DNA from 4 places in the Streptomyces sp. NPDC004111 genome. Region 3 is predicted to be linked to each of the others. Evidence: riboswitches for the same ligand, from Rfam matches in the RefSeq annotation. Region 3 holds a riboswitch; each other region holds the start of a gene.

Region 1 (7,505 bases), on a different contig from region 3:
AGGACTACCGCGGGCGCAGCGACTCCAACATCAAGGAGGCGCGTTCCTTCGACCCGAAGACCAACAAGCTCAAGCGGCTCGCCGACCCGGCAGTGGGGCGCAACTACCACTCCAGCTCGGTGCTGCTGCCCGACGGCCGCGTGATGGTGGCGGGCTCCGACTCGCTGTACGCGGACAAGGCCAACACCCGGCCCGGCGTCTTCGAGCAGCGCATCGAGATCTACACGCCGCCGTACCTGTACCGCGACTCGCGGCCCAAGCTGAACGACGGCCCGAAGAAGATCGCCCGGGGCGCCTCGGGCACCTTCACCTCGCAGCACGCGTCGTCCATCAAGTCGGCACGGCTGATGCGGCCGAGCGCGGTGACGCACATGACCGACATGGACCAGCGCAGCATCGCGCTGGACCTGAAGAAGACGGCCGACGGCATCACCGTCACCGTCCCGGAGAACCGCTCGCTGGTGCCCTCCGGGTACTACATGCTGTTCGTGACGGACGACCAGGGCACGCCTTCCGAGGCGGTCTGGGTCGAGGTCCCGTAGGACCGCGCGGGGCGCACGGCAGCGCACCGTGACGCACATACGAGTAAGGGGCGCCCTCCCGGAGGGCGCCCCTTACTCGTATGTGCTGCTGTCCTGCCGTACCGCTCCACAGGGCCGTGCTGCCCGGCGGGGGCTGTCCTCCCCCGCCGGGTGCGTGCGCTACTTGGCGTTCTTCGCCAGGCCCAGCGCGTAGTCCGCGAACCAGCGGCCGGCCTGCGGGCCGCCCTTGCACTCGCCGTCCGACTCACCGGGGCGCTTGACCCACAGGAAGGCGTGCACCTGCGGGTCACCGGTCTCGGTGGTGGGCGCCTCGCCCAGTGCCCGGCCCGGCGGGTTGCACCACGGGTCCTTGAGGCTCTTCTCCTGGACCGGGCCGTTGCCGTTGCGGCTGGTGTCGATGACGAAGGGCTTGTTGCCGACCTTCGCCGACAGCTCCTTGCCGTACTTCTTGCTCTCCTCGGTGGAGTAGAAGTTCGACACGTTCACCGAGAAGCCGTCGGCCGCGTCGATGCCCGACCACTTCAGCGGCTCGAAGATCTGGTCCGGCTTGCCCCAGCCCGCGTTGCCCGCGTCCAGGTAGACCTTGGTCTTCGGCTGCTGCTTCAGCGTCTTGATGGCGCCCTTGAGGAGGTCGTAGCGCTCCTCGTGGAACTTCTCCGGGGTGCACTGGTCGACCAGGTGCAGCACCGCGTCCGGCTCCAGGACGACGGTCGCCGGGCGGTCGCCGATGCCCTCGGCGACCTGCTTGATGAACTCCCGGTAGGCGTTGCCGTCGGCGGCGCCGCCGCCGGAGAACTGGCCGCAGTCGCGGTGCGGGATGTTGTAGACGACCAGGATCGCCTCGCGGTCCGCCTTGGCGGCGGCCTCGGTGAAGCCCTTGGCCTGCTCCTTGGCGTTCTCCGGGATCAGCCACTCGCCGGCCGGCTGCTGGGCGATCTTCCGGATCAGGTCCTTCTTGCCGCTGTCGCTCTCCTCGGCCAGCGCCTTGGCCGCCTTGGAGTCCGGATTGACCCAGAAGGGGTCGTTGCCCTTGGGCTGCTGGGACACCGGCGCGTTGCTCCCCGAGCCCCCGCCCGAGCCGCCGTCCCCACCGTCCGAGGAGCAGCCGGTGAGCAGCAGGGCGGCCCCCACCGCGACCGCTCCCAGTGCTCGCACACGTCCGCTGTAACTGCCGTACATCGACTCCCCCTTGGGCGCCTTGTGAAGACTGACCGTCTCGAAGCTGACTTGATTCCGAGGCAACCCCCCAGGCGCCCCTGCCCGGACACAACCGGTCGAATCCATCCTGACACACCAGCGGTCACCCTCAGCAGCCGCGCCCGCTTCGTCGCTGAGCTGTTGCACCGCGTTCAACCTGCCTCTTTGGGGGCACACGGCTACGATGAAGCACTCCTGGCTGCCCGCCGCGAGGCACTTCGCAGGACTCTTCAGGACTCTTCACAGTTGTCCGCCCGGGGACCGCTCGGGAACTCGTCGGGAACCTTCAGGAGGAGGGCGTGGCCACCGCCCGTATGACCGCCCTGCTCGACGAGCTGGCGCTGCACCGCACCGCCGTGCTCGACGAGTCCTTCGCCCGCCGTTGCGCCCTGGCGCTGGGGGTGGACGGGCTCGCCGTCACCCTCGTCGTGGAGGACCTCCAGGGTGAGCCGGTGTGGCTCTCCGGGCCGCGGGCGGCGGCCCTCGAAGACCTGCAGTTCACCCTCGGCGAGGGGCCGGGGCCCGACGCGGTGCGCACCGGCCGGCTGGTGCTGGACGGCGACCTGGAGCGGGTTCCCGGGGGGCGGTGGCCGGGTTTCCTGCCCGCCGCGCAGAAGCTCGGGCTGCGGGCCGTGTTCGCCGTGCCGCTGCAGATCGGGGCGATCCTGGTGGGGTCGCTGACCTGTCACCGCGACGCCCCCGGCCCGCTCGCGGACGACTCCCTCACCGACGTGCTGGTCCTCGCCGACGCGCTGACGCTCACCCTGCTCGACAGTGCGCCCGGCGCGCCGGCCGGGGAGGGCACCGGTCCGCCGCCGGAGGCCGGCGGCTGGCTGGCGCAGGACGCGGCGCTCTACCGTGCCGAGGTGCACCAGGCCACCGGCATGATCGCGGTACGGCTCGCGGTGTCTCCGGCGGTGGCACTGGCCCGGCTGCGGGCGTACGCGTACGCCGCCGAACGGCCCATCCTGGAGGTGGCGGCGGACGTGGTGGCCCGTCGGCTGCTCTTCACCCAGGACGGCGCCCTCCAGGACGGCGACGGTACGGAGCAGGCACGATGATCCTGTGGCAGCGCCCGGCGCGGGCCACCCGGCAGCACGACAGATGTGGGTGACAACGCATGGACAGCTATGGCCGAGAACAGAAGATCGCGACGGCCTTCGTCGAGGCCACCGACACCCTGGTCGACGACTTCGACGTGATCGACTTCCTCCACTGGTCGGCGGCCCGCTGCGTCGAGCTGCTCGACGTGTCGGCGGCCGGACTGATGCTGACCGACCAGCGCGGGCAGCTGCGCGCGGTGGCGTCCTCCGACGAGCGCGCCCGGCTGTTCGGCCTGCTGGAGATCCAGCAGGAGGAGGGCCCCTGCCTGGACTGCTTCCGGGGCCGGCGGCCGGTCGCGCCGCTCGCGCTGTCGTCCGCGGCGGCGCGGGAGCGCTGGCCGGTGTTCGCGCCGCGCGCGGCGGCGTACGGCTTCGGGTCGACGTACGCGGTGCCGCTGCGGCTGCGCGAGACGGTCATCGGCGCGCTGAACCTCTTCGCCGGTCCGGACGGGGCCGGTACGGCGCCGCAGGAGCTGCAGCTCGCGCAGGCGCTGGCGGACACCGCGACCCTGGGCGTCCTCCAGCAGCGCACCGTCCGGCACGACGAGCTGCTGGCCGGTCAGGTCCAGTCCGCGCTCACCGGCCGGGTCCGGCTGGACCAGGCCAAGGGCATGCTGGCGGAACAGTGGGGGCTCTCGGTGGACGAGGCGTTCGACGCGCTGCGGAGCCACGCGGAGCGCGCCGGGCGGCCGGTGTCCGAAGTGGCGATGGATCTCGTACGGGGCAGCCTGGACGTGGCGTCGGTGCCCGCCGGGAAGCCGGGCGGGGGCCGGAGCGGAGAGCAGAGGGCCCGGTGAGGCCGTACGGGACACTCGGAGCGACTTTGCAGTGACTTTGCGTCAATTACCCTATGGAGTACGGGGCTTGCCCGCTCTAGAGTATTCCTGAGGCCCCAGCCCCCGGCCCGTAGAGCCGAGTTGGACTTTCCAGAACCTCCCGCACAGACGCCGGGCTTCTCCCGCAGTCCGTGCGCGTGCGGTCGAGGACCAGCCCGGTCGGCGGCTCCGGGGGGAGCGAGCAGCCGACCGGGCCAGGTGCTGTCGCAAACGTTCCCGGTGCCCCGCGCCGCCCCTCCTGCCCTTCCCGTGCCGTCCCCCCTCCCGTGCCGCCGCCCCTTCCCGTGCCGTCCCCGGCGGGCGTTCCCGGGGCGCCATTGACAGTGCACTGCCAGGCTGGGACTCTCCGGAGGACAACTCCACACTTCGAGGCGACGGTGAACAGGAACTCCGGTGCGATTCCGGGGCGGTCCCGCCACTGTGACCACACCTGCCACGGTGTGGAAGTCAGGAACTGACCCGTCGTCCTCCTGCTCATGGGGCGTGGAAACCCCAGAAGGAGGCACCACCCTAATGTCTGCGTCTGCCCAGCAGTCCGCCCAGAGCGGCGATCTCGCGTCCGCGACCACCCGCACCCGGGATCTGCTGATCCTCGTCGCCGCGGTGATCGTCGCGCTGATCGCGCTGTACGCCGTGTTCATGGACAACGGCCACATCATCTCCGCCACCGGCAGCTACCTGCACGAGTTCTCGCACGACGGCCGGCACCTCTTCGGTGCCCCCTGCCACTGATCGGGGCCGGACGCACCATGAGCAACCCCACTCTCACCCTGCTCGGCCGCTCCCTCGCGGCGGGCGGGGCCGCAGGCCTGGTCACGGGCCTGTTCTCACTGCTGCTGGCCGAACCGGTGATGGACCGCGCGATCGTCCTCGAAGAGGCGCGCTCGGCGAAGGCGGAGGCGGCCGAGCACGCGCACGCGGCGGCGGGCGCCGTCGCCGACCACCACGAGGAGCTGTTCTCGCGCGGCCAGCAGCACTTCGGTCTGGTCGTCACGGCGATCGTCGCGGGCCTCGCCATGGGCGCGCTGTTCGCGGTCGCCTACGCGCTGGTGCACCGCCGCACCGGGTTCCTGGTCCGGGCCTGGCCGCGGGCGCTGGCCTTCTGCGCCGCCGCGTTCGTCGCGGTGGCCCTGCTGCCCGGACTGCGCTACCCGGCCGCCCCGCCCGGGGTCGGCGACGCGAACACCGTCGGGGAGCGGCAGCAGTTGTGGCTGGCCGCCGTCGTGATCGGCATCCTCGGCATGCTGCTGGCCTGGCAGGTGTACGTACGTCTCGCGGGCCGGGCCGAGCCGCTGCGGCACGGTGCGGTCTTCCTGACCGGGGCCGCCACCCTCGCGGTGCTGTTCCTGCTGCCGGACAACCCGGACGAGGTCCCGGTGCCGGCCGCCCTGCTGTGGGACTTCCGCGTCCTGTCGCTGGGCTCGCAGCTGCTGCTGTGGGTGGTCTTCGCGGCGGTGTTCGGGGGCCTCGGGCTGCGGGCCGCGGCACGGGCCGGCGCACCGGCGCGGGCTCAGGACCTGGCGGCCGGGGCCTCGGTGGCGCCGGTCAAGTAGGCGGAGACGACCACGTTGGCGGTGTAGGAACGGGCCTTGTGGTCGTACGTGCCGCCGCAGGTGATCAGCCGCAGTTCGGCGCGGCCGTCCTGGTGCGCGCCGTACACCTTCTTCGCGTCGAACTTGTCCCGGCTGAAGACCTGGACGTCGTCGACGGTGAACTCGGTGACGGAACCGTCCGCCCCGGTGACCTTGATCCGCTCGCCGGGGCGGGCGGAGCTCAGTCCGTAGAAGACGGCGGGCTTGCTCTGGGTGTCGACGTGCCCGACGAGGAGGGCGACACCGCGTGCGCCCGGCCGGGTGCCGTCCCCGAACCAGCCGACCGTGGTGGGCTGTTCGTACGGCGGCGGGTCCACGGCGCCCGAGGCGTCGAGACCGCGCGGGGCGACGGGGGCGGCGATGCCCAGCGAGGGGATGTCCAGCCGGTGCGGCTTCGCCCCGGTCACCGGGTCGTGCGCCTCGGGAAGTTCGACCTGCAGCAGTGGGCGTCCCACCGCGGCCACGTCACCGGTGGTCGGGGCGGATATGCCGCCCGGCCCGTCGGTGAGGTCGCGGCCCCACAGCCACAGTCCGAGGAGCAGTACCGCCCAGGCGACACCGGTGAGCATCCGGCCCTTGCCGGACGCGTGGTCATCGCTCATGTCCGGTCCTCTCCTCTCCCTGCCGTCCTGCTGGATTTACTGGATGTGCTGGGTGTGCTGGATGTACTGGATGTGCTGCCGCGGGTTCCTCAGTCGGTGGGGGCGGCGCCGCTGCGGCGGCGGCGTACCGACCGTCCCGCGATGGCGACGGCGGCGACACCCGCGAGGCCGAGGCCGATCAGGGTGTGCGGGGTGCCGGGGCCGTCCGACTCGGCGGCCAGGGCCGTACCGCCGCCGCCCGCGCGGACGGGAGCGGTCGGGTGGACCCGGTGGTGGACGACGGTGACGTTGCCGCTGGCGGTGCCGGGGCCGTCCTCGCACTTGACGTGGATGCCGTAGTCGCGGCCGGAGGCGTCGGAGCGGATCCGGGCCTCGGCGAAGAGGCCGCCGTCGGCGGCGGGGTGGAACTTCGCGGGTTCGGCGAACGCCTCGGACGTGCCGATGGCCGTTCTGCCGCCGCACACGCTGATGCGCAGGTCCACCTCCCCGCCCGCGGCGATGGTGGACGGGGTGACGGTGACGCTGCCGTGGGTCTCTTCGTTCTCCGTGGCGGCGGCGAGGGCGGGGGAAGCGGGGATGAGTACCGCTGCGAGTACCGCACCTGCGCAGAGAGTGAGCTGCGTTGAGCGCATTGTGAACCTCCTGGTACTTCGAAGATCCACGCATGCGGCACTTCCCGCATCCCCAGCCCCCCCCAAACTGCGCCGTCCGGGCCCTCGACGGCCCCCACCGCCGCGCCCTTGGGCGACGGGGGGCCGCCCGCTCACTCCCCCGCCCGAGCCCCCTTGGGCGGCGGGGCCGCCCCCCGGGGGCGGAACGGGCGGGCAAGGGGGCGGCCCCCGGCGGAGCCGAACCCTCCGGCCCCGCCCGGCCCGCCGCTCCGCACCGGAATGGCCGCTGCGCGGAGCCTCACCCCACCCCGCCCCTTCCCGAAACCGGAGCTCCGCCCCGGACCCCGGGTGGCGGGCCCTCCAGGGGTGGGTGGGGGTGTGAGGGAGGAGCGTGGTTGCTCGCGCAGTTCCCCGCGCCCCTGAAGGGGCACTCCTGCACCGGACGGGGGAGGTTGCTCGCGCCCACGCGGCGGTAGCCGCACAGTGACACAGCCCCGCGCCCCTGAAGGGGCACTCCTGCACCGGACGGGCAAGGCTGCTCGCGCCCGCGCGGCGGTGGCCGCACAGTGGCACAGACCCGCGCCCCTGACGGGGCACGCCACGCTCGCGCAGCGGTAGCCGCATCAATGCAGCCCTGCGCGCGGCAGCCTCACAGCGACACAGTCCCGCGCCACCGAAGGCGTCAGATGCGGTCGACCAGGTCCGCGATCGAGTCGACCACCGAGGACGGCCTGAACGGGTAGCGGTCGATGTCGTCCTTGCCGGTCAGACCGGTCAGGACCAGGAAGGTCTCCATCCCCGCCTCCAGTCCGGCGAGGACGTCCGTGTCCATCCGGTCGCCGATCATCGCGCTGGATTCGGAGTGCGCCCCGATGGCGTTGAGTCCGGTCCGCATCATGAGCGGGTTGGGCTTGCCCGCGAAGTAGGGGTCCTTGCCGGTCGCCTTGGTGATCAGCGCGGCCACGGCGCCGGTCGCCGGGAGGGGGCCCTCCGCCGAGGGGCCGGTCTCGTCGGGGTTGGTG
Region 2 (7,505 bases), on a different contig from region 3:
CACGGTCCGCCAGGCCCTCCAGGAACTGGTCGTCGAGGGCAGGCTGGAGCGCATCCAGGGCAAGGGCACCTTCGTCGCCAAGCCGAAGGTCTCACAGTCGCTCCAACTCACCTCGTACACCGAGGACATGCGTGCCCAGGGCCTCGAACCCACCTCCCAGCTGCTGGACATCGGGTACGTCACCGCCGACGACACCCTCGCGGGCCTGCTGGACATCACCACCGGCGGCCGGGTGCTGCGCATCGAGCGGCTCCGGCTGGCCAGCGGCGAGCCGATGGCGATCGAGACGACCCACCTGTCCGCCAAGCGGTTCCCGGCGCTGCGCCGCTCGCTGGTGAAGTACACCTCGCTCTACACCGCGCTCGCCGAGGTCTACGACGTCCACCTCTCCGAGGCCGAGGAGACCATCGAGACCTCGCTGGCCACCCCGCGCGAGGCGGGACTGCTGGGCACCGACGTCGGGCTGCCGATGCTGATGCTCTCGCGGCACTCGCTGGACCGCGGCGGCGAGCCGGTGGAGTGGGTGCGCTCGGTCTACCGCGGCGACCGCTACAAGTTCGTCGCCAGGCTCCAGCGCCCGCAGGACTGACCGGCCGGACGGTGCGGGCGGCGCGTCCGGGACCCCGGGCCACCCGCCCCGGGCCCAGCCGTCGCCCGGCCCCGCCGTCGCCGGGCCCCACCGTCGCCCGACCCCGCCGTCGCCCGGCCCGACAGCCGCCCGACCCCGCCGCCGCCCGCCCCGCCGCGAGCCCGTCTGCCGAAACGCGAGCCCGTCTGCCGAAAACCGCCCCCGCGGTGAACCCTTCCGGCCCTCCGTCCGTGGACAGGTATGCCTGAAATCGTCGGGGCCCTCGTCGCACCCGTCGCGCCGCGTCGCCGCACGGCCGTCCGCCGATGCCCGGCCCGGCCCGGCCGGTTGACGTTGGTACGCCTCTGACCTGCGGTGGTCGCCCCGTTTCCGTACCGATATGCGGACAGGGGGTTACGCGGCGCGGTCGCAGCCCCTAGATTTCGCGCACGTCACGAGGGAAGATCGCGCGAGGGGACGGATCGCCATGACAGAGCCGAGACCGACAGCCGACATCGAGACAGGGGCCGGGCCTGGCCCCGGCGGCGGGATCCCGCGCGCCAGGATGACCCCGAAGTCCATGCTGATCTGGGGCCTGGTGGCAGTGGTCGGCGCGGTCGGCTGGGCCGTGCTCGCCCTGTCCCGCGGCGAAGAGGTGTCCGCGGCCTGGATGCTGGCCGCGGCCCTCGGCTCGTACGCCATCGCCTACCGCTTCTACTCCAAGTTCATCGCCAACCGGGTCCTCAAGGTCGACAAGACCCGCGCCACCCCGGCCGAACGCCTCAACGACGGCGTCGACTTCCACCCCACCGACCGGCGCGTCCTCTTCGGCCACCACTTCGCGGCCGTGGCCGGCGCGGGCCCCCTGGTCGGCCCGGTGCTCGCCGCGCAGATGGGCTACCTGCCGGGCACCATCTGGATCGTGGCGGGCGTCATCTTCGCCGGTGCCGTCCAGGACATGGTCACGCTGTTCTTCTCCACCCGCCGCGACGGCCGCTCGCTCGGCCAGATCGCCCGGGACGAGATCGGCGCGGTCGGCGGAGCCGCGGCCCTGATCGCCGTCTTCGCCATCATGATCATCCTGCTCGCGGTGCTCGCCCTGATCATCGTGAACGCGCTCGCCGAGTCCCCCTGGGGCGTCTTCTCCATCGGCATGACCATCCCGATCGCCTTCTTCATGGGCCTCTACCTGCGCGTCCTGCGACCGGGCCGGGTCACCGAGGTGTCCGTGATCGGGGTCGCCCTGCTGCTGCTGGCGATCGTCGCGGGCGGCTGGGTGGCCGAGTCCTCCTGGGCGGAGACCTTCACCCTGGAGCCCGGCACCCTCGTCATCTGGATGGTCGGATACGGCTTCCTGGCCTCCGTCCTCCCGGTGTGGATGCTGCTCGCCCCGCGCGACTACCTGTCCACCTTCATGAAGATCGGCACGATCGCGCTGCTGGCGATCGGCGTGCTCATCGCCCTGCCGACGCTCAAGATGGACGGCATCACCCAGTTCGCGACCAGCGGCACCGGCCCGGTCTTCGCCGGCTCGCTCTTCCCGTTCGTCTTCATCACCATCGCCTGCGGAGCCCTCTCCGGCTTCCACTCGCTGATCTCCTCGGGCACCACGCCCAAGATGGTGCAGAAGGAGACCCAGATCCGGATGATCGGCTACGGCTCGATGCTCGTCGAGTCGTTCGTCGCGATCATGGCGCTGATCGCCGCCTGCATCATCGACCCGGGCCTCTACTTCGCGGTCAACTCGCCCGCGGGCGTGGTCGGTGACACCGTGCAGGCCGCCTCGCAGGCGGTCGGCAACCTCGGCTTCACCATCTCCCCCAACGACCTGGCGCAGGCCGCCAAGGACGTCGAGGAAGCCAGCCTGCTGCACCGCACCGGCGGCGCGCCCACCTTCGCGCTCGGCCTCTCGGAGATCTTCTCCGCCGCGTTCGGCGGCACCGCCATGAAGGCCTTCTGGTACCACTTCGCCATCATGTTCGAGGCGCTGTTCATCCTGACGACGCTCGACGCCGGCACCAGGGTCGGCCGCTTCATGCTCCAGGACATGCTGGGCAACCTCCACAAGCCGTTCAAGAACGTCAGCTGGAAGCCCGGCATCTGGATCTCCAGCGCCATCGTCGTCATCGCCTGGGGCTACTTCCTGTGGGTCGGCGTCCACGACCCGCTCGGCGGCATCAACCAGCTCTTCCCGCTGTTCGGCATCGCCAACCAGCTCCTCGCCGCCGTCGCACTCGCCGTCTGCACCACCCTCCTGGTCAAGTCCGGCCGCCTCAAGTGGGCCTGGGTGACGGCCGTTCCGCTGCTCTGGGACGTCGCCGTCACCCTCACCGCGAGCTGGCAGAAGATCTTCTCCGCCGACCCCAAGGTGGGCTTCTTCGCCCAGCGCGACGTCTACCAGAGCGCCCTGGACAAGGGCCTCGACAAGGTCGGACTCGCCAAGAACCGCGACCAGATGGAGACCATCGTCACCAACTCCACGGTGGACGGCGTCCTTTCGATCCTGTTCGCCGTCCTCATCCTGGTCGTGCTCTTCGAGGCCGGCCGTGCCATCCTGAAGGCGATCCGCCACCCCGAGGGCATCAAGCTCAGCGAGACGCCGTACGTGGAGTCCCGGTACGTGGCCCCCGCCTCCCTGATCGCCACCAAGGAGGAGAAGGCGGAACTGGCCGCGGCGGGCGTCGGACCGGAGGGCGGCCCGCGCAGGAGCGAGGAGCACGCATGACCGTGAACACCTCGGCGGTACGCCACCGCCTCGGCCGGCTGCGCTGGTACGTGCGCGAGCTGACCGGCGAGGCGGCGTACGACCGCTACGTCGCACACGCCGCGGCCCACGACCCCGACGCACCCGTGATGAGCCGCCGCGCCTTCGAGCGCAGCCGCACGGACGCCCGCGAGGGCGACCCGCGCGACGGCTTCCGCTGCTGCTGAGCCGCCTCGCCCGGAGGTCCCCCGCCCACGACGGCGCCGGACCTCCCCGGGCGCTCCGGCCCGGTGTCCCGCCCCTCACAAAGGGCTGGGACACCGGGCCTTCGCCGTTGCACACTCACCGGCATGGACATTCACATCCGCCCCGCCGAACCCGCCGAACACTCCGAAGTGGGCGACATCACCGCCCGCGCCTACCTCGACGACGGCCTCCTCTCCGGGGGCGCGCAGGACCCGTACCTCGGCGTACTGCGCGACGCCGCCTCCAGGGCCGCACAGGCCGAGCTGCTGGTCGCCGTCGACGCCGACGGCACCCTCCTGGGCACCGTCACCTACGCCCCCCAGGGCAGCCCCCTCCAGGACATCGCCGTCCCCGGCGAGGCCGAGTTCCGGATGCTCGCGGTCGCCCACGCGGGCCGCGGACGCGGGGCCGGCGAGAGCCTCGTACGGGCCTGCATCGCCCGCGCGAGGGCCGAGGAAGGGGTCGTACGGCTGGTGATGTCGACCCAGCCGGCGATGCGCGGCGCGCACCGGATCTACGAGCGCCTGGGCTTCGTACGGACCCCCGGCAGGGACTGGGAACCGGTGCCGGGACTGGGCCTCTTCACATACGAGAAGGCTCTCTAGAGCCTCTCCGGCGGCTCACGGCCGCGGCACGCGACACAACATGTGGTGGGTGCGCCACGAACCACCCCCCACATGTATGCTCGTCCTCGCTGTCGCCGCAGGGGAATCCGGTGCGAATCCGGAACTGTCCCGCAACGGTATGCCCTGTGCGCTTTTGCGTACCGCCAAAGTCCGAGGACCTGCCGACAGCGCGTCCGGTTCGACCGATCCGGACACCGATACGTCCGGGCCTCGCGGTAGGGCCAGTGGACGCCAGGCGACGTGCGCCCCCTGCCGGGCAGCCGTGCGCCCGCGCGCCCTCGTTCCCCCCGCAGGCACGGCGCCGAGCGAGGGAGAGCCCCCACGTGACCATCGCGCCAGTCGACCCGGCCACCGCCGAGCGGAGTCAGCCCCGCGGCCAGGAGCAGGACGGTCAGGACGCCCCCGGCACCGCCCTCCTGCGCACCCTGACCGACCTGACCGCCGACCTGCCCGACACCGACCCCGGCCGGGTCGCCGCCGCCGCCCTGCGCGGCCGCCACGCGGGCTCGGACGCCGCCGAACTGCGGGAGCTCGCCACCGAGTCCGCCGCCGGACTGATCTCCGAGGACCCGGCGTACTCCCGCCTCGCCGCCCGCCTCCTCACCCGCACCATCCGCGACGAGGCGGCCGGCCAGGGCGTCACCGCCTTCTCCGGCTCCGTCGCCGTCGGCCACCGCGAAGGGCTCATCGCGGACCGCACGGCGGACTTCGTCGCCCGGCACGCCCAGGCGCTCGACGCACTGATCGACCTGGCCGGCGACGACCGGTTCGAGTACTTCGGCCTGCGCACCGTCTACAGCCGCTACCTGCTGCGCCACCCGATCACCCGCAAGGTGATCGAGACCCCCCAGCACTTCATGCTGCGCGTGGCCTCCGGCCTGGCCGAGGACGACAGCGAGCGGGCGCTCGCCGAGGTCGCCTCGCTGTACCGCCTGATGAGCCGGCTGGACTACCTCCCCTCCTCCCCCACGCTCTTCAACTCCGGCACCCGCCACCCCCAGATGTCGTCCTGCTACCTCCTCGACTCCCCCCAGGACGAGCTGGACTCGATCTACGACCGCTACCACCAGGTCGCGCGGCTCTCCAAGCACGCGGGCGGCATCGGGCTCTCGTACTCCCGCATCCGCGCCCGCGGCTCCCTGATCCGCGGCACCAACGGCCACTCCAACGGCATCGTGCCGTTCCTCAAGACCCTCGACGCCTCCGTCGCCGCCGTGAACCAGGGCGGCCGGCGCAAGGGCGCCGCAGCGGTCTACCTGGAGACCTGGCACGCCGACATCGAGGAGTTCCTGGAACTCCGCGACAACACCGGCGAGGACGCCCGCCGCACCCACAACCTGAACCTCGCCCACTGGATCCCGGACGAGTTCATGCGCCGGGTGGACCAGGACGGCACCTGGTCGCTCTTCTCCCCCGCCGACGTCCCCGAGCTGGTGGACCTGTGGGGCGAGGAGTTCGACGCCGCCTACCGCGAGGCGGAGGCCGCCGGGCTCGCCAAGAAGTCGATGCCGGCCCGCGAGCTGTACGGCCGCATGATGCGCACCCTCGCGCAGACCGGCAACGGCTGGATGACGTTCAAGGACGCCTCCAACCGCACCGCCAACCAGACGGCGGAGCCGGGCCACACCGTGCACTCCTCGAACCTCTGCACCGAGATCCTGGAGGTCACCGACGACGGCGAGACCGCCGTCTGCAACCTCGGCTCGGTCAACCTCGGCGCGTTCGTCGACACCGCCGCCGGCGACCTCGACTGGGACCGCCTCGACGAGACCGTCCGCACCGCCGTCACCTTCCTCGACCGCGTGGTGGACATCAACTTCTACCCGACCGAGCAGGCCGGGAACTCCAACGCGAAGTGGCGCCCCGTCGGCCTCGGCGCCATGGGCCTCCAGGACGTCTTCTTCCAGCTGAAGCTCCCCTTCGGCTCCCCGCAGGCGGCGGCGCTCTCCACCCGGATCGCCGAGCGCATCATGCTCGCCGCGTACGAGGCCTCCTGCGACCTCGCCGAGCGCAGCGGCCCGCTCCCCGCCTGGGAGAAGACCCGCACCGCCCGCGGCGTCCTGCACCCCGACCACTACGGTGTCGAGTCCGCCTGGCCCGAGCGCTGGGACGCCCTGCGCGCCCGCATCACCCGGACCGGCATGCGCAACTCGCTCCTGCTGGCCATCGCCCCGACCGCCACCATCGCGTCCATCGCGGGCGTGTACGAGTGCATCGAGCCGCAGGTCTCCAACCTCTTCAAGCGCGAGACCCTCTCCGGCGAGTTCCTCCAGGTGAACTCCTACCTGGTGCGCGACCTCAAGGAACTGGGCGTCTGGGACGCGCAGACCCGCGAGGCGCTGCGTGAGGCGTCCGGCTCGGTCCAGGGCTTCAACTGGATCCCGCAGGAGGTGCGCGACCTGTACCGCACCGCGTGGGAGATCCCGCAGCGCGGCCTGATCGACATGGCGGCGGCCCGCACCCCGTACCTCGACCAGTCGCAGTCCCTCAACCTCTTCCTGGAAACGCCCACCATCGGCAAGCTCAGCTCGATGTACGCGTACGCCTGGAAGAAGGGCCTGAAGACGACGTACTACCTGCGCTCGCGCCCGGCCACCCGGATCGCCCGCGCCGCCGGCTCCCAGGCCGCGGCCACCGCCCCCATCCCCGTCCAGCAGGCCACCGACGCCGAAGCGCTCGCCTGCTCCCTGGAAAACCCCGAGTCCTGCGAGGCCTGCCAGTAATGAGCACCACCAACTCCGAGAAGAACCTCCTCGACCCCGGCTTCGAGCTGACCCTGCGCCCGATGCGCTACCCGGACTTCTACGAGCGCTACCGGGACGCGATCAAGAACACCTGGACCGTCGAGGAGGTCGACCTCCACTCGGACGTCGCCGACCTCGCCAAGCTCACCCCGGGCGAGCAGCACATGATCGGCCGCCTCGTCGCGTTCTTCGCGACCGGCGACTCGATCGTCTCGAACAACCTCGTCCTCACCCTGTACAAGCACATCAACTCCCCCGAGGCGCGCCTGTACCTCTCGCGCCAGCTCTTCGAGGAGGCCGTGCACGTCCAGTTCTACTTGACGCTCCTGGACACCTACCTCCCCGACCCGGACGACCGCGCCGCCGCGTTCGACGCCGTCGAGGAGATCCCCTCCATCCGCGAGAAGGCGCAGTTCTGCTTCAAGTGGATGGACTCGGTCGAGAAGATCGACCGCCTGGAGACGAAGGCCGACCGCCGCCGCTTCCTGCTCAACCTGATCTGCTTCGCGGCCTGCATCGAGGGCCTGTTCTTCTACGGCGCGTTCGCGTACGTGTACTGGTTCCGGTCGCGGGGGCTGCTGCATGGGCTGGCGACGGGCACCAACTGGGTGTTCCGG
Region 3 (7,505 bases):
AACGACCAGTAGCGGTAGCCGGAGCCCTGGTCCGCCGCCGCTGCGGCGCCCGCGGGCAGCAGCGCGCCCAGCCCCATCGCCACGGCGAGCAGCGGTGCGGCGCACTTCGCGCGGCGGGCCGCGGCGGTCCGGCTCACAGCTGCTGGTTCTTCTTGTTGCGGCCGCTGATCAGGAAGCCCGCGCCCATGCTCGCCACGAAGGCGACACCGACGACCCACCAGGTGGCGGAGGAGCCGCCCGTGTCGTCCTTCTTCGCCTCGTCCTTCTTCCCGGCGTCCTCCGCGGCCTGCTTCGCCTGCGGCGCGGGGCCGGTCGCGTTGAGCTGCTCGACGAGGTCGGTGCCGCCGAAGGAGCGCGGGTCCATGCCGGTGGCGTGCGCGGCGAAGACCAGCTGGGCCCAGGCGGCGGGACCGGTCTGCTTCGCCCAGGCCGCACCGTTGCGGGCCAGCCACTGGGCGGGCTTCGCGGCGGCGTCCCGGTGGCCCGCGGCGGCCAGCGCCACCGTGGCGTCCGCGGTGTTGCCGAAGTCGGGCTTGTCCTCGGCGCCCGGCATCGCCGACATCAGGTGCTGACCGTTCTTCGCGAGCAGCCGGGCGAGGTAGTCGGAGCCACCGTCCACGGCGGCCTCGGGGGAGGTCATGCCCGCCTCGCAGTCGGCCGCGGGCTTGAGCTCCTCGTTGGTCTTGGCCGGGGCGACGACCATCGTCTTCTGGGCCGCCGCGGTCACCACGGCGGCGGTCGCGTCGGCGTTCGGGAACTTCTTCCCCGCCTTGTCGGGCTGGAAGGCGAAGGCGCCCTGGTTCTCCGCCTTGCCCGCGCAGTCCGCCTGGAAGGCCAGCAGTGCGTCGAGCGACGACTTCCAGTCCTTGCCCATGGCGTCCTTGGGCCGCTCACCGGCCGCGACCAGGGCGCCCACCACGATCGAGGTGGAGTTGGCGTCGCTCGGCGTGCCGGGGGAGTAGGGCCAGCCGCCGTCCTTGTTCTGGACGGACTTCAGCCAGCCCACGGCCTTCTTCACCGTGGCGTCCTGCCCGCCGAGCGCCTTCAGCGCCTGTACGGCGGCGGCCGTCGCGTTGGTGTCGACCAGCACCTTCGCGTCGCAGGGCCTGCTCGCGTCGGCCCGGAAGGCGGGGAAGCCGCCGTTGTCGCACTGCTGGGCCACCAGCCAGTCGACCGCCTTCGTGGCCGGCTTCACTCCGACGGTCTGCTGGGCGAGCAGGGCGAGGGACTGCCGGAAGACACCGTCGTACGTCGGGTCGCTCTTGCCGTACAGCCCCGAGGGGATCGCCACCGGCGACGGGGCCGGCGCGGCGGAGGCGGCCGGAGCGGCCACCGCACCGAGAACGGCGGCTGCGGCGAGCGCTGCGGCGCTGCGGCGAAGGGTCATGTCGGTGGTGCCTCTCCTGAAGGGCGGCCGGGCACGGACCCCTTCGACAGGCACCGCGGCACCGGCCCCGTGTACCTCTACCTCGACGGTGCCGTGCCAGTCATGCGGGCCGGGCGTTCCGACTCTTCGCACCGCGGCGAGGGATCGCGCGCGATGGGAATCACGGTTGCGGGTCAGTGCCGGATTCGCACCGGCTTCTCCCGTACGGGCATGATGACGACTCGCACACTCTACCGACCTGTCCGGGGTCGGGCCCGCCGTCGCGCCGCCGCCGCCCCGCCGTCACACCGCCGTGTAGGTCACCGGATCGCTGCCCGGTACGGCCTCCGCGTGTCCCAGTTTCACCAGTCGGCGCAGATGGGCCTCGGCCTCGGACACGGCGATGTTGCGCGAGCCGTAGGGGATCTGTTCCCAGGGCCGGTTCCACTCCATCCGCTCCGCGAGCTGCCAGGGCGTGAGGGGCGCGGCCAGCAGGGCGCGCAGCCCGGCGAGGCGTTCCTCGTGGTGGGCGAGGAGTTCCTCGACGCGCTCGCGCGGGGTGGTGAAGGGGTGCTGGTGGGCGGGCAGCACCTCGGCGACGTCCAGCCGGGCGATCCGCTCCAGGGAGGCCATGTAGTCGCCGAGGGGGTCCCCCGCGCTCGAACGGAGCCGGCCGCCCGGGTCGGGGCCGGTGGCGTCGTCGTCCGGGTCCTCGTACAGGCCGATGTGCGGGGTGATGCCGGGGAGCAGGTGGTCACCGGAGAAGAGCCGCCCGTGGCCGGGCAGACCGGCCGGGTGCTCCTCCTCCAGATGCAGGCACACATGGCCGGGCGTGTGGCCCGGGGTCCATACGGCGCGCAGCGCGCGGCCCGCCAGCGGCAGCAGTTCCCCGGGCACGATCTCCCGGTCCGGGAGCGCCGCCCGCAGCCCCGGCAGCGTGCGCATCCGCCCCGACCCGCGGGCGGCGCGCAGCGGACCGAGGTGGTCCTCGGGGGCCCCGGCGGCGGCCAGCTTGGCGGTCAGGTAGTCGAGCCAGACGTCCGGTTCGGCGCCGCGGGTGCGGCGGACCACCTCGGCGTCGGCGGCGTGCATGGCGATCCACGCGCCGGAGACGTCGCGCACCTGCCCGGAGAGGCCGTGGTGGTCGGGGTGGTGGTGGGTGATGACCACGCCGTGCACGTCGGCGACGCGTACGTCGAGGGCGGCGAGCCCGGCGGTCAGGGTGTCCCAGGAGGCGGGGTCGTCCCAGCCGGTGTCGATCAGCACCGGCCCGCGGTCGGTGTCCACGAGGTGCACCAGGGTGTGGCCGAGGGGGTTGTCCGGGATCGGGACCTTGATGCTCCAGACGCCGCCGCCGTGCTCGGTCACCTGTGTCATGGCTCCCCCAACTGTCGCGAGTGGTGCGGGACTTGCCTTGCGGTCACTATAACTAGAACGGGTTCCAGTGCGAGGTGGGGGACGGTGCGGGTGTCGACCCCCAGGATTCTCGGGGTCGTTGTCGGGGGTGCCCCGTGGTTGTCCCGGATGGGCCGCATGGCTGTACGCGGACAAGATCGACGCATGACGAACCCGACGCACACCCAGCACACCACCGCCCCCCGCACCACCGCCCCGCACACCACCGCCCCCCGCACCACCGCCCCCCGCACCACCGCCCCGCACGCCGCCGCTCCCCGCACCACCGCCCCGCACGGCCGGCCCGCCCCGCAGGACCGGCCCGCCCCGGTCCCCGCCACCGCCCCCCGTACCCCCTCCGGCCTCGTCCGGCCCGCCGGGTTCACCCGGTTCGCGCTCGTCGCGGCGCCCGTTTCGCTGGTCGTGTACGGCGCCGTCCGGCTGCTCAGCGAGCGGGGCACGCCGGGCACCGGCTGGACGCTGGGGCATCTCGCGATGCTCGTCGGGGTGCTCCTGTTCGTTCCGGTCCTGCGCCAGCTGTACCGTTCGGCGCCCGCGTCGCGGCGCCCGGCGGCCTCGGCGGCCCTGCTGGTGACGGGTGCCGGGCTGCTCGCCACCGCCGTGCAGGCGGCGATCGACCTGGTGTCCGGGCTGATCGCCGAGGACCGGCCCGCGATGCGCGAGATCTTCCGGCAGGTCAAGGCGGTCCCCGGGGTCGAGCCGGTCGTCTACGGGGTGGTCCCGCAGCTCTTCTTCGTCGGCCTGGTCGTCCTGGCGGCCCTGACCGCCGCCTCCGTCCGCACCCGGATCCTCATGGTGACCGCCCTGGTGGCGGGCACGGTCTGCATGGCCGTCAGCCTCGACCTCCTCCCGGTGGGCGGCCTGTGCATGCTGCTCGCCCTCGCCCCGCTGCTCGCGGCCGGGCGCGTCGCACCCCTTCCCCGTACGAACTAGAACTGGTATCAGTTCGGGGGGAGCGGTAACTGATGGAGCGTCAGCAGTAGTGCACCGGGCCGGACTCGCGGGAGGCGACAGCCATGACCGAACTCGTCGAACACCAACAGCTCTTCATCGCAGGCAAGTTGGTCGAGCCGTCCGGTTCCGACGTCATCGAAGTGGTCTCCCCGCACACCGAACAGGTCATCGGCCGGGTCCCGCACGCCGCCGAGGCGGACGTGGACCGGGCGGTGGCGGCGGCCCGCAGGGCCTTCGACGAGGGGCCCTGGCCCCGGATGACACTGGCGGAGCGGATCGAGGTCGTCACCCGCATCAAGGACGCCATCGCGGTGCGCCACGAGGAGATCGCCCGCGTCATCAGCGCGCAGAACGGCACCCCGTACACCGCGAGCGTGATGATGCAGGCGCTCGCCGCGATGATGGTGTGGGACACGACGATCAAGGTGGCGCAGGACTTCCCGGTGGAGACCCGCCGCACCGGCGCCCTGGGCAATCTGCTGGTGCGGCGCGAGCCGGTCGGGGTCGTCGCGGCGGTGGTCCCCTGGAACGTCCCCCAGTTCACCGCCGCGGCCAAGCTGGCACCCGCCCTGCTCAGCGGCTGCACGGCCGTGCTGAAGACCTCGCCCGAGACGCCCCTGGACGGCTATCTCCTCGCGGAGATCTGCACCGAGGCGGGGCTTCCCGAGGGCGTGCTCTCCATCCTGCCCGCCGAGCGCGAGGTCAGCGAGTACCTGGTCGCGCACCCCGGTGTGGACAAGGTGTCCTTCACCGGATCGGTCGCCGCGGGCAAGCGCGTGATGGAGGTCGCCTCCCGCAACCTCAGCCGCGTCACCCTGGAACTCGGCGGCAAGTCGGCGGCCGTCATCCTCCCCGACGCCGACCTGGGGACGACCGTCGCCGGCATCGCCCCCTTCGCCTGGATGCTGAACGGACAGGCCTGCGTGGCCCAGTCGCGCATCCTGGCCCCCCGTTCCCGCTACGACGAGTTCGCCGAGGCCTTCGCCGCGGCGGCGGGCGCGCTCAAGGTCGGCGACCCGATGGACCCGGCCACCGAGGTCGGACCGCTGGTCGCCCGGCGCCAGCAGCAGCGCTCCCTCGACTACATCCGGATCGGCCAGGAGGAGGGCGCCAAGGTCCTGGCCGGCGGCGGACGCCCGGCCGGCCGGGAACGCGGCTGGTACGTCGAGCCCACCCTGCTCGGCGGCGTCGACAACACGACGCGGGTGGCCCGCGAGGAGATCTTCGGTCCGGTGATGTGCCTGCTGCCGTACGAGGACGAGGCGGAGGCGGTCCGTATCGCCAACGACTCCGAGTACGGCCTGAGCGGCAGCGTCTGGACGGCCGACGTGGACCGCGGCGTCGAGGTGGCCCGCCGGGTGCGCACCGGCACCTACTCGGTCAACACCTTCAGCATCGACATGATGGGCCCCTTCGGCGGCTACAAGAACTCCGGCCTGGGCCGCGAGTTCGGCCCCGAGGGGTACGGCGAGTACCTGGAGCACAAGATGATCCACCTGCCCGCCGGGTACGAGGCCCCGGGGCAGGACGCCTGATGGGCGACCGCTGGCACGTGGAGGTGGACCGGGGCGTGTGCATCGGCTCCGGCATGTGCGTCGCCGCCGCCCCCGGCTCCTTCCGCCTGGACTCCGCCCGGCAGTCCCACCCGGTGCACCCGGACGTCGACGCCGACGAGGACGTACTGGCCGCGGCGGAGGGCTGCCCGGTCGAGGCGATCGCCATCGCGCTGCGCGACACGGGGGAGCCGGTGTTCCCGCCGGAGGAGTGAGCGGCGGGCCGAGGACCGCGGGGTGCGGGACGGTGCGGGCCGTCGAGGAGTCGGCCCGCCCGCCCCGTGCCCCGCTACTTCGCCGTGCCGTCCGGCGCGCCGGACGGGGCCTGCCCCGGGGCCGCCGCCTGCGCCGAGGTCACGTCGATCAGCTTGCACACCGTCTCGATGTCGATCTTCACCTGGGCGATCGAGGCCCGGCCCGAGAGCCAGGTGATCAGGGCCGAGTGCCAGGTGTGCTCGATGACCCGCACCGCCGAGAGCTGCTGTGGGGTGGGCCGGTCCTGGGCGTCGGAGAGCCCCATGGCGTCCAGGATGATCGCGGTGGTCTGCCGGGAGACGGTGTCCACCTCCGGGCTGACCGAGCGGTCCGCGAAGGTCAGGGCACGGACCATGGCGTCCGCCAGGTTCGGCTCGCGCTGCAGCGCGCGGAACGCCCGCATCAGGGTCTCCGCCACCCGCTCCGACGAGGACGTGGCCGCCGGGGGCCGCTTGCGCAGCGTGGTGTGCATGTGGTGCAGCTGGTCCTGCATGGTGGCGACCAGCAGGTGCACCTTGGAGGGGAAGTAGCGGTAGAGGGTCCCCAGTGCCACGCCCGCCTCCTCCGCGACCTCGCGCATCTGGACCGCGTCGAAGCCGCCCCGGCTGGCCAGCTGCGCGCTGGCGTGCAGGATGCGGCGGCGGCGGGCCTCCTGGCGCTCGGTCAGCGCGGGGGCGGCCGGGCCCAGGCCGTTGCCGCGGGCGGAGCCCTGGCCCCGGCCGCTCCCGGCGGCCCGTGCGGAACCCGTCTCCCGGTCCCCGCCCGCGCTCCGGCCCGGCCCGCTGCCCCGGCCGCTCGCCCCGCCGCCCGCCGTCCTGGCTTCCGCTCTCATGGTGTCCCCGTGTTCCCTGTGCGCCCCGTGCGCTGCGCGCGCCCGTCTGCCTGCGTCGTCGGCCGCGGTCTCCCGCGTGTCGCGCCCGCCCGTGAGCCGTGGCGCGAATCACCTGATCCGGACCTTACGCCGCCGCCTACTGCCGGTAGATTCAAAGCTCCGTGTTCGATCAACTCTGGAACTTGTTCTAGATTAGCGCCAGCGGCTACGCTCCGGCGGGAGTGCGTCAAGAAGGGGGCCGGGAGTGACCGCTGAGGCCATACAGGCGGGCCCCCAGACAGGGGACGCCGCACGAGGGGAAGCAGGCGCAGGCGACGGGGACCGCCCGTTGCGCATCGCGCTCCTCTCCTACAAGGGGAACCCGTTCTGCGGCGGCCAGGGCGTCTACGTCCGCCACCTCTCCCGGGAACTCGCCCGACTCGGGCACCACGTCGAGGTGCTCGGCGCGCAGCCCTACCCGGTGCTCGACGAGGGCGTCGCGCTCACCGAGCTGCCGAGCCTGGACCTGTACCGCAGCCCCGACCCGTTCCGCACCCCGCGGCGCGAGGAGTTCCGCGACTGGATCGACGCCGTCGAGTTCGCCACCATGCGCACCGGCGGATTCCCCGAGCCGCTGACCTTCTCGCTGCGCGCCAAGCGCCACCTGGCCGCCCGGCGCGGCGAGTTCGACGTCGTGCACGACAACCAGACCCTCGGTTACGGACTGCTCGGCGACCTCGGCGCCCCCCTGGTGACGACCATTCACCACCCCATCACCGTCGACCGGCAGCTCGACCTCGACGCCGCGGACACCCGGCTCAAGAACCTGTCGGTGCGCCGCTGGTACGGCTTCACCCGGATGCAGAAGCGGGTCGCCCGCCGGCTGCCGTCGGTGCTCACCGTGTCCGGCTCCTCGCAGGCCGAGATCGTCGAGCACCTCGGCGTACGGCGCGAGCGGATCCACGTCGTCCACATCGGTGCCGACACCCAGCTGTGGTCGCCGGACCCGTCCGTCGCCGAGGTGCCGGGCCGGATCGTCACCACCTCCAGCGCCGACGTCCCCCTCAAGGGACTGGTGCACCTCGTCGAGGCGCTCGCCAAGCTCCGCGCCGAGCGGCCCGACGCGCACCTGGTCGTCGTCGGCAAGCGC
Region 4 (7,505 bases), on a different contig from region 3:
GTTCGGGGTCGCCGACGACGCCGACGGCCACGTCGAGCCGGCGCTGCTGGCCGCCGGAAAGCGACAGGGCGGGTGCGGCTTGGTGGCGGCCGAGGCCGACCATGTCCAGCACTTGCCCCACCGGCAGCGGTGCGGGGTACATCGCCGCGAAATGCGCGACGACCTCCCGGACGTTCAGATCGACATAGGCGCCCGTCGACTGGGGAACCACGCCGATCCTCGCGCGCCATTCCCGCGGGTCCTCGGCCGGATCACGGCCGAGGACCCGCACTTCTCCGCCGGTGCGCCGTCTTACGCCCGTCAGTATGTCGACGGTCGTGGTCTTGCCCGCGCCGTTCGGCCCGAGCAGTGCGAATACCTCACCCCGATGAATGTCGAGACTGATATCGCGGACCGCGAAGGTGTCGCCGTAGCGCTTGACGAGACCGCGGACGGAAACCGGATGCGCCTTCTGCGCAGTGGGCATGGATCACTCCAGCGAAGTGGGAATGTGGCGCGCTCACACCTGTTGATCAGGTGCAGCAGCAGCAGGGGCAGCAGCAGTAGTTGCAGCCCGCGGCGACGTCCGAGAGGTCGCCCTCGCTCAGCTCGGCGGCGTCGACGGTCGGCGTCTCGGGGATGTGGAACTCGTAGCGTCCGGTGGCCAGACCGAGCTCCCACAGGGACACCTGGACGTCCAGGTTGCCCTCCTGGTGACCCTCGGGGGCCTGTGTGACGATGACGATCTCGCTGCCCTCGGGGATCTCCAGGCCGGCCTCGGCCAGCGCGGCCTTCGGGTCGGACTGGAGCCGGGCGGCGAACGCCTCGTCGGACCAGGAGCTGATGAGCACACGGGTGTACGCGTTGACGAATTCTGCCCGCTGCTGGGGGTCCAGAGACATGCGAACTCTCCCTTGTCTGGCGTTTCTTGTTCTGGTGATTCGGTCGTTGTGCCGGCGACGGACAAACATTCACATGAATTCGACGGCCCGGCCAAGACGCAAAGAAACGTAATCCGAAACCCCCGGGGCCTGACGTATTGTGCGTCGCCCCTGACCGTTCCGAATAAGCATTGAGCAGAACACCGACCGGCGTTACGGTTAATCAACCACCTTTGTTCTTCGGCCGGTTGACGCCCGCCGGGAAACGCATACTCTCACGTCACCCGCCTTCCGAGCGCGTGCCCGGAGGGCGGTAGCGGCAATTCCGCGACGATTACGGAATTACTTACGCCGCATACGCAATGCGGATTCGGGATTGCGTACGGGGCCCTGCGTACCGGCCCCCGCGCACCCGGCCGCCCCGCTCTTCACGGAGGTTCACGTGACACCCACCACCGCACCGGCGGCCACCGTGCCGCCGGGGCCCGCAGAACCCGTGGACATGGCGGCCATGCGCGCCGACCCACTGGCCTTCGTGACCCGCATGAACCGCGAGTACGGCGACCTCACCAGCCACGTCGGCGACGGCGAGCGCGTCTACATGCTGCACCGCCCCGACCTGGCCAGGCACGTGCTCAAGGACAACGTCGCCAACTACACCAAGGCGAACACCCCGGACGACGCGATGCTGCGCCCACTGCTCGGCAACGGGCTGCTCACCAGCGACGGCGCCGAGTGGGCCCGGCAGCGCAGGCTCTGCGCACCGGCGTTCCGCCGCACCGCCGTCACCACCTTCGACGGCATCATCACCGAGGAGACCCGGGCCCTCCTGGAGCGCTGGCGGTCGGCCGCGGAACCCGGCTCCGCCCTCCCGGTGGAGCACCACCTCACCTCCCTGACCCTGGCGATCCTCACCCGGGCGGTGCTCGGCGTGGACCTGGGCGCGGCGGGCGAGGGCTTCGGCCGGGCGGTGGACGCGGCGAACCTCTTCATGGGGCACTACGTACCCGACCCGGACCCCGACCCCCAGGACACCGCGCTGCGCCGCCGGGGATACGTACAGGCGCGGTCCTTCCTCCAGCTCGTCGCCCGCACCGTGATCGCCTCCCGCCGGGCCGCCGGAGGGGACGCCGCGGGCCGGGGCACGCTGATGGACACGATGATCGGCGAACTCGACGACATCGACCTGCGCGACCAGGTCCTCACCCTGATCATGGCCGGTCACGAAACCACCGCCAAGGCCCTGACCTGGACGCTCTACCTCCTCGACCGGCATCCCGCCGAGGCGGCCCTGCTCCGCGTGGAACTCGACGGAGTACTGGCGGGCCGCACCCCGACCGCCGCCGACCTCCCCGCCCTGCCGCACTGCCGCCGCGCCATCGAGGAGGCGATGCGGCTCTACCCGCCGGTGTGGCTGATCTCCCGGCGGGCCGCCCGCGCCGACGTCCTCGACGGTTACGACGTCCCGGCCGGGGCCCTGGTCTGCGTGAGCCAGTGGGTCCTGCACCGCCACCCGGACTTCTGGGAGCGCCCCGACGACTACGTCCCGGCCCGCTTCACCGCCCCCGATCTGCCCAGCCACCTCTACCTCCCGTTCGGCGGCGGCGAACGCACCTGCATCGGCCGCCACTTCGCCCTGGTCGAGGCCACGCTGGTGCTGGCCACCCTCCTCCAGTCGGCCGACCTCGCCCTCGAACCCGGCTTCCCGGTGGAACCCGAGGCCCTGGTGACCCTGCGCCCCAAACACGGAATGCGAATGACGGTGACCCCGCGATGACCACGCTCCCGCCCGCCCCGGCCCCTTCCTCCGCGCCTGCCCCGGCCCCGCCGGGCGGCTCCTACGACCCCGCGGCGACCACCTCCGGCGGCCTGACCGGCGAACTGGCCCGGCTGGAGGCGCAGGCGGACCTGTCGTTTCCCGAGGAGTTGCGCATCCTGCACGAGCTGGGGCTCGACCCCGCCCGAGGCCCCCTGGTGGAGGTCGGCGCCGGCTCGGGCGCGGTCACCCGCCGGCTGCGGGCCGCCCACCCCGAGCTGTCCGTCACCGCCGTGGACATCGACGGCGGCCTGCTGTCGCACGCGGCGGGCTGCGGGGCCGAACTCCTGGTCGCGGACGCCGCCGCGCTCCCCCTCCCGGACGCCTGCGCCGGGTACGTACTGCTGCGCTACGTACTCCAGCACCTGGCCGACCCGCGCCCGGCGCTGGCCGAGGCGCTGCGTGTACTACGGCCCGGCGGCCTGCTGGTCGTCACCGAGGTGGACGCCTCGTGCTGGGGCCTCGCCGATCCGGCGTTCCCCGAACTGGCCTCGGTGCACGCCAAGTTGGCGAAGGCGCAGGAGGCGGCGGGCGGGGACCGCGCCATCGGCCGCCGGCTCACCCGGCTGCTGCGCGGGGCGGGCTGCGCGGACGTCGTCCTGCGGCCGTTCGCCACCACCAACGACGACCGCCCCACCGCGGACTTCGCCCCGCACCTGGGCCCCGGGCGGCTCCAGCCCCTGGTGGCCTCCGGCGCCCTCTCGCTGGGCGAGTTCGCCCTGGCGGCGGACCGCTGGAACCGCTTCCGCACCGACCCCGACGCCTACGTGATGCTGCTGGGCCTCACCGCCGCGGGCACGGCACCGGCCTGCGCACCCACGACTGCGCCCGCACCGGCGCACTCACCGGCGACCCCGCCCGCACCGCCCCGCTGAACGCGAGCGGACCGGCCCCGCAATCCGTAAACCCGCAAGCCCCCGAGCCCCCCAGCCCCCGAGCCGCAAGCCCTCAAACCCGCAACCGATCCGATGGGAACAGTCGCCATGCACCCCAACGTCAAGATCTTCATCACCATCTTCTGCTACATCAGCGGCGTGATGGGCGTGGTCACCGCCGTGCTCAACGCCAGCCAGCAGCCCACCCAGACCACGGCGGCCGTCGTCGCGGGAGTGATCGGCGCCGTCTTCCTGCTCGCCGGAATCGCCCTCAGCCGCCGCCCTCGCCTCTGACGGCGCTGCCCCGTCCCGAACCCGAACGGCACCCCGGGGGAAAAGAGGTCCGCACACCGGTTACTCTGATCCGGTCGAACGCGGATCGAGGCCGGACGCGGAAACGCGACCGTCCCGCCGCCCTGGGAAGAGTGCCTCTCCGGTTCGACCAGAGCCCGGCATCAGCCCACCACCACCCTGATGCCGGGCTCGCCCCTTTCCACGAGCCGGATGCGGCGGGTGCGGCGGGCGGCCTCAGTGGTGCCAGGGCAGTCGCACCGGCTCGGCCGGTATCCGGCCCGCGACCAGATCGCGCGCCAGGCCGGACAGGCCGAGAGGGTGGATCCGCTCGGTGCTGGCGGCCAGTTCGTCGAGCGTCCACCAGCGGTGCCCGGCGTGGTATCGCAGTTCCTCGGCCCCCTGGCCGCTGACATCCACCTGGTGGCCCGTCACCCTGAGGTGGAAGAAGTTGTCCTGGAACATCCCCTCCGCCCAGCCGAGGTCGGCGTACCCGGCGGTCAGGGCGACCTTCGGCCCGACCGCCTCCGGGGTCACCGCGAGGCCGATCTCCTCGCGCAGTTCCCGGGCCGCCGCCTCGGCCTCGCTCTCGCCGTCCTCCAGCCCTCCCCCGGGCGCGCACCAGCCGTGGCCGCCGGCGGGCACGTCCGGGTCGACACGGAACTTCAGCAGCAGCAGACGGTCGGCGGCGTCGAAGAGCAGAACGCGGGCGGCACGGCGGGAGTACTTCTCCATCTCGGACATCCGGGCAGCCTAACGAGACGGCACGCGACGGCCACCGGGTTTACGGGACGGCCGGATCCCCGGGCACCGGGGCGGGGCGACGGCGGGACGGCGGCCGGCCCGCCCCGCCCCGGTACACCGGTACGGGGCTCGGAGTCGGGCCGCCCGGTCATGGCCGCGCTCGACCTGCTCGGGCGCCGCTGGACGCGTGGAGCCGGCGCTGGGCGCAGGAGACCGACCGCACCTGACCGGGCACGGCCTGCCCCCCCCTCGCCCGGGACGAAGGTCCTCACCTTCCGGGCCCAACGAACCCCCACATGTCGTACCGGGCGTGTCGGACCAGCACAAGATGTAGTGTCCTAAAGGTCGGTTCGGCGTCGGCGCACCCCTCGTGTGCGCGGCCGAGGAAACAGGGAATCCGGTGCGAATCCGGAGCTGCCCCGCAACGGTGTGGGCCCGCGGACGGGCCCGAGTCCGATACCTGCCGGCCCCGGCCGCGCATCCCGCGCGACCGCAGGCACACACCCCGGACGCCTCGTGGGAGGGCCGACGTGACGCAGATCGACGCCGTGGACTCGGTGACCGAGTACCTGGACCGCAGCGACTGGCGGGTCAACGCCAACGCGAACCAGGGCTACTCGCTCGGCGGACTCATCCTGAACACCGCGGGCAAGGTGGTCGCCAACTACTGGCTGGACCAGGTGTATCCCGAGGCCGTCGGCCGTGCCCACCGCGAGGGCGACCTGCACATCCACGACCTGGACATGCTGTCCGGCTACTGCGCGGGCTGGTCGCTGCGCACCCTGCTGACCGAGGGGTTCAACGGGGTCGCGGGGCAGATCGACTCCGCGCCGCCGCGGCACTTCTCCTCCGCCGTGGGACAGATCGTCAACTTCCTGGGCACCCTGCAGAACGAATGGGCCGGCGCCCAGGCGTTCAGCTCCTTCGACACGTACATGGCGCCGTTCGTGCGCCAGGACTCCATGTCGTACGCGCAGGTGCACCAGTGCGTGCAGGAGCTGGTGCACAACCTCAACGTGCCCTCGCGCTGGGGCACCCAGACGCCGTTCACCAACCTCACCTTCGACTGGACCTGCCCCGCCGACCTGCGCGACCAGGTGCCGGTGATCGGCGGCGTCGAGCTGGACTTCCGGTACGGGGAGCTCCAGGCCGAGATGGATCTGATCAACCGGGCGTACATCGAGGTGATGACGGCCGGTGACGCGGCGGGCCGGGTCTTCACCTTCCCGATCCCCACGTACAACATCACCCGGGACTTCCCCTGGGAGAGCGAGAACGCCACGCGGCTGTTCGCGATGACCGCGAAGTACGGACTGCCGTACTTCCAGAACTTCCTCAACTCCGGTCTTGAGCCCGGCATGGTCCGCTCGATGTGCTGCCGGCTCCAGCTCGACCTCACCGAACTGCTGAAGCGGGGGAACGGCCTGTTCGGCAGTGCCGAGCAGACCGGCTCGCTCGGCGTGGTCACCGTCAACTGCGCCCGGCTGGGACATCTGCATCCGGGCGACGAGGCGGGCCTGTTCGCGGCGCTCGACCGGCTCCTCGAACTCGCCGTGCAGAGCCTGGAGATCAAGCGGGTGACGGTCCAGGACCTGATCGACCAGGGCCTCTTCCCGTACACCAGGCGCTATCTGGGCACCCTGCGCAACCACTTCTCGACCATCGGCGTGAACGGCGTCAACGAGATGATCCGCAACTTCACCCGCGACGCGCACGACATCACGGCCGCCGAGGGGCACGCGCTCGCGGTCCGGCTGCTGGACCACGTACGGGCGCGGATGGTCGAGTTCCAGGAGCGCACCGGCCACCTCTACAACCTGGAGGCCACCCCCGCCGAGGGCACCACGTACCGGTTCGCCAAGGAGGACCGGCGCCGCTTCCCCGGCATCCTCCAGGCGGGCCCGTACGGCAACCCGTACTACACCAACTCCTCGCAGCTGCCGGTGGGCTGGACCGACGATCCCTTCGAGGCCCTGGAGCGGCAGGACGAGCTCCAGACCAAGTACACCGGCGGCACCGTCCTGCACCTGTACCTGTCCGAACGCGTCTCCACCGCCGAGGCCTGCCGGAACCTGGTGCGGCGCTCCCTGGAACGGTTCTCGCTGCCCTATCTGACGGTGACCCCGACCTTCTCCATCTGCCCGGCGCACGGCTATCTGGCCGGTGAGCACACCAGCTGCCCGACCTGCCGGCGCGGCTGCGAGGTGTGGACGCGGGTGATGGGCTACCACCGGCCGGTCGCCTCGTTCAACATCGGCAAGCGGGGCGAGCACGCCGAACGCAGGCACTTCCGGGAACCGGCCACGACGCCACCGGTCCGCACGCCGTCCCCGGAGCCGGTACGCACACAGGTCCCGGCCCCGGCATCGGCCCCGGCACCGGCCCCCGCGCCGTGATCCGGATCGGCGGCTGGTCCCGGCTGTCCACCTGCGACTGGCCGGGCCGCCTGGTCACCACCGTGTTCTGCCAGGGGTGCCCCTGGCGCTGCGGCTACTGCCACAACCCGGACCTGCTCGACCCGCGTACGGCCCCGGCCGTCCGCTGGCCGGACGTGGCGGCGCACCTCGCCCGCCGCCGGGGCCTGCTCGACGGCATCGTGTTCTCCGGCGGCGAGCCCCTGCTCCAGCCGGGCCTGGCCGACGCGGCACGGGCCGCCCGCGCGCTCGGGCACCGCGTCGGCCTGCACACCGGCGGCGCCCTCCCCCGCAGGTTCGGGGCGCTGCTGGAGGCGGGGCTCCTGGACTGGGTCGGCTTCGACGTCAAGGCCCACCCCGATACGTACGAGAAGGTCACGGGCGTACGCAACAGCGCGGCCCCCGCGGTACGCAGTCTGCGGCTGTTGCGCGACTCGGGCGTCGCGCACCAGCTCCGCACCACCGTGGACCCGTCCGTCCTGACCGCCGCCGACGTCACCGCCCT

The links. A riboswitch is a leader RNA that binds a small molecule or an ion and turns the genes downstream of it on or off. The one in region 3 is predicted to bind cobalamin.
Region 1: linked by a shared signal. The riboswitch ahead of ACFYVL_RS22305 (CbtB-domain containing protein) and the one ahead of ACFYVL_RS19475 (prenyltransferase/squalene oxidase repeat-containing protein) in region 3 are both predicted to bind cobalamin.
Region 2: linked by a shared signal. The riboswitch ahead of ACFYVL_RS25930 (ribonucleoside-diphosphate reductase subunit alpha) and the one ahead of ACFYVL_RS19475 (prenyltransferase/squalene oxidase repeat-containing protein) in region 3 are both predicted to bind cobalamin.
Region 4: linked by a shared signal. The riboswitch ahead of ACFYVL_RS03430 (ribonucleoside triphosphate reductase) and the one ahead of ACFYVL_RS19475 (prenyltransferase/squalene oxidase repeat-containing protein) in region 3 are both predicted to bind cobalamin.

Annotation. Positions count from the first base shown of each region.
Region 1 is NZ_JBIAMU010000011.1:149,835-157,339, forward strand. Features, by position in the region: gene ACFYVL_RS22285 (galactose oxidase-like domain-containing protein) at 1-542, shown strand, start outside; gene ACFYVL_RS22290 (glycoside hydrolase family 6 protein) at 702-1,721, opposite strand; gene ACFYVL_RS22295 (ANTAR domain-containing protein) at 2,039-2,800, shown strand; gene ACFYVL_RS22300 (GAF and ANTAR domain-containing protein) at 2,860-3,639, shown strand; cobalamin riboswitch at 4,016-4,160, shown strand; gene ACFYVL_RS22305 (CbtB-domain containing protein) at 4,192-4,410, shown strand; gene ACFYVL_RS22310 (CbtA family protein) at 4,428-5,231, shown strand; gene ACFYVL_RS22315 (class F sortase) at 5,189-5,872, opposite strand; gene ACFYVL_RS22320 (hypothetical protein) at 5,962-6,504, opposite strand; gene ACFYVL_RS22325 (HAD-IIA family hydrolase) at 7,166-7,505, opposite strand, start outside.
Region 2 is NZ_JBIAMU010000014.1:524-8,028, reverse strand. Features, by position in the region: gene ACFYVL_RS25950 (GntR family transcriptional regulator) at 1-589, shown strand, start outside; gene ACFYVL_RS25945 (carbon starvation CstA family protein) at 1,134-3,293, shown strand; gene ACFYVL_RS25940 (YbdD/YjiX family protein) at 3,290-3,499, shown strand; gene ACFYVL_RS25935 (GNAT family N-acetyltransferase) at 3,623-4,123, shown strand; cobalamin riboswitch at 4,183-4,325, shown strand; gene ACFYVL_RS25930 (ribonucleoside-diphosphate reductase subunit alpha) at 4,468-6,867, shown strand; gene ACFYVL_RS25925 (ribonucleotide-diphosphate reductase subunit beta) at 6,867-7,505, shown strand, end outside.
Region 3 is NZ_JBIAMU010000009.1:194,499-202,003, forward strand. Features, by position in the region: gene ACFYVL_RS19470 (SCO2322 family protein) at 1-77, opposite strand, end outside; gene ACFYVL_RS19475 (prenyltransferase/squalene oxidase repeat-containing protein) at 134-1,387, opposite strand; cobalamin riboswitch at 1,477-1,627, opposite strand; gene ACFYVL_RS19480 (MBL fold metallo-hydrolase) at 1,670-2,743, opposite strand; gene ACFYVL_RS19485 (hypothetical protein) at 2,927-3,715, shown strand; gene ACFYVL_RS19490 (aldehyde dehydrogenase) at 3,799-5,271, shown strand; gene ACFYVL_RS19495 (ferredoxin) at 5,271-5,504, shown strand; gene ACFYVL_RS19500 (TetR family transcriptional regulator) at 5,579-6,376, opposite strand; gene ACFYVL_RS19505 (glycosyltransferase family 4 protein) at 6,621-7,505, shown strand, end outside.
Region 4 is NZ_JBIAMU010000001.1:766,290-773,794, reverse strand. Features, by position in the region: gene ACFYVL_RS03460 (ABC transporter ATP-binding protein) at 1-466, opposite strand, end outside; gene ACFYVL_RS03455 (hypothetical protein) at 513-881, opposite strand; gene ACFYVL_RS03450 (cytochrome P450) at 1,303-2,637, shown strand; gene ACFYVL_RS03445 (class I SAM-dependent methyltransferase) at 2,634-3,551, shown strand; gene ACFYVL_RS03440 (hypothetical protein) at 3,660-3,845, shown strand; gene ACFYVL_RS03435 (NUDIX domain-containing protein) at 4,080-4,586, opposite strand; cobalamin riboswitch at 4,916-5,069, shown strand; gene ACFYVL_RS03430 (ribonucleoside triphosphate reductase) at 5,066-6,982, shown strand; gene ACFYVL_RS03425 (anaerobic ribonucleoside-triphosphate reductase activating protein) at 6,979-7,505, shown strand, end outside.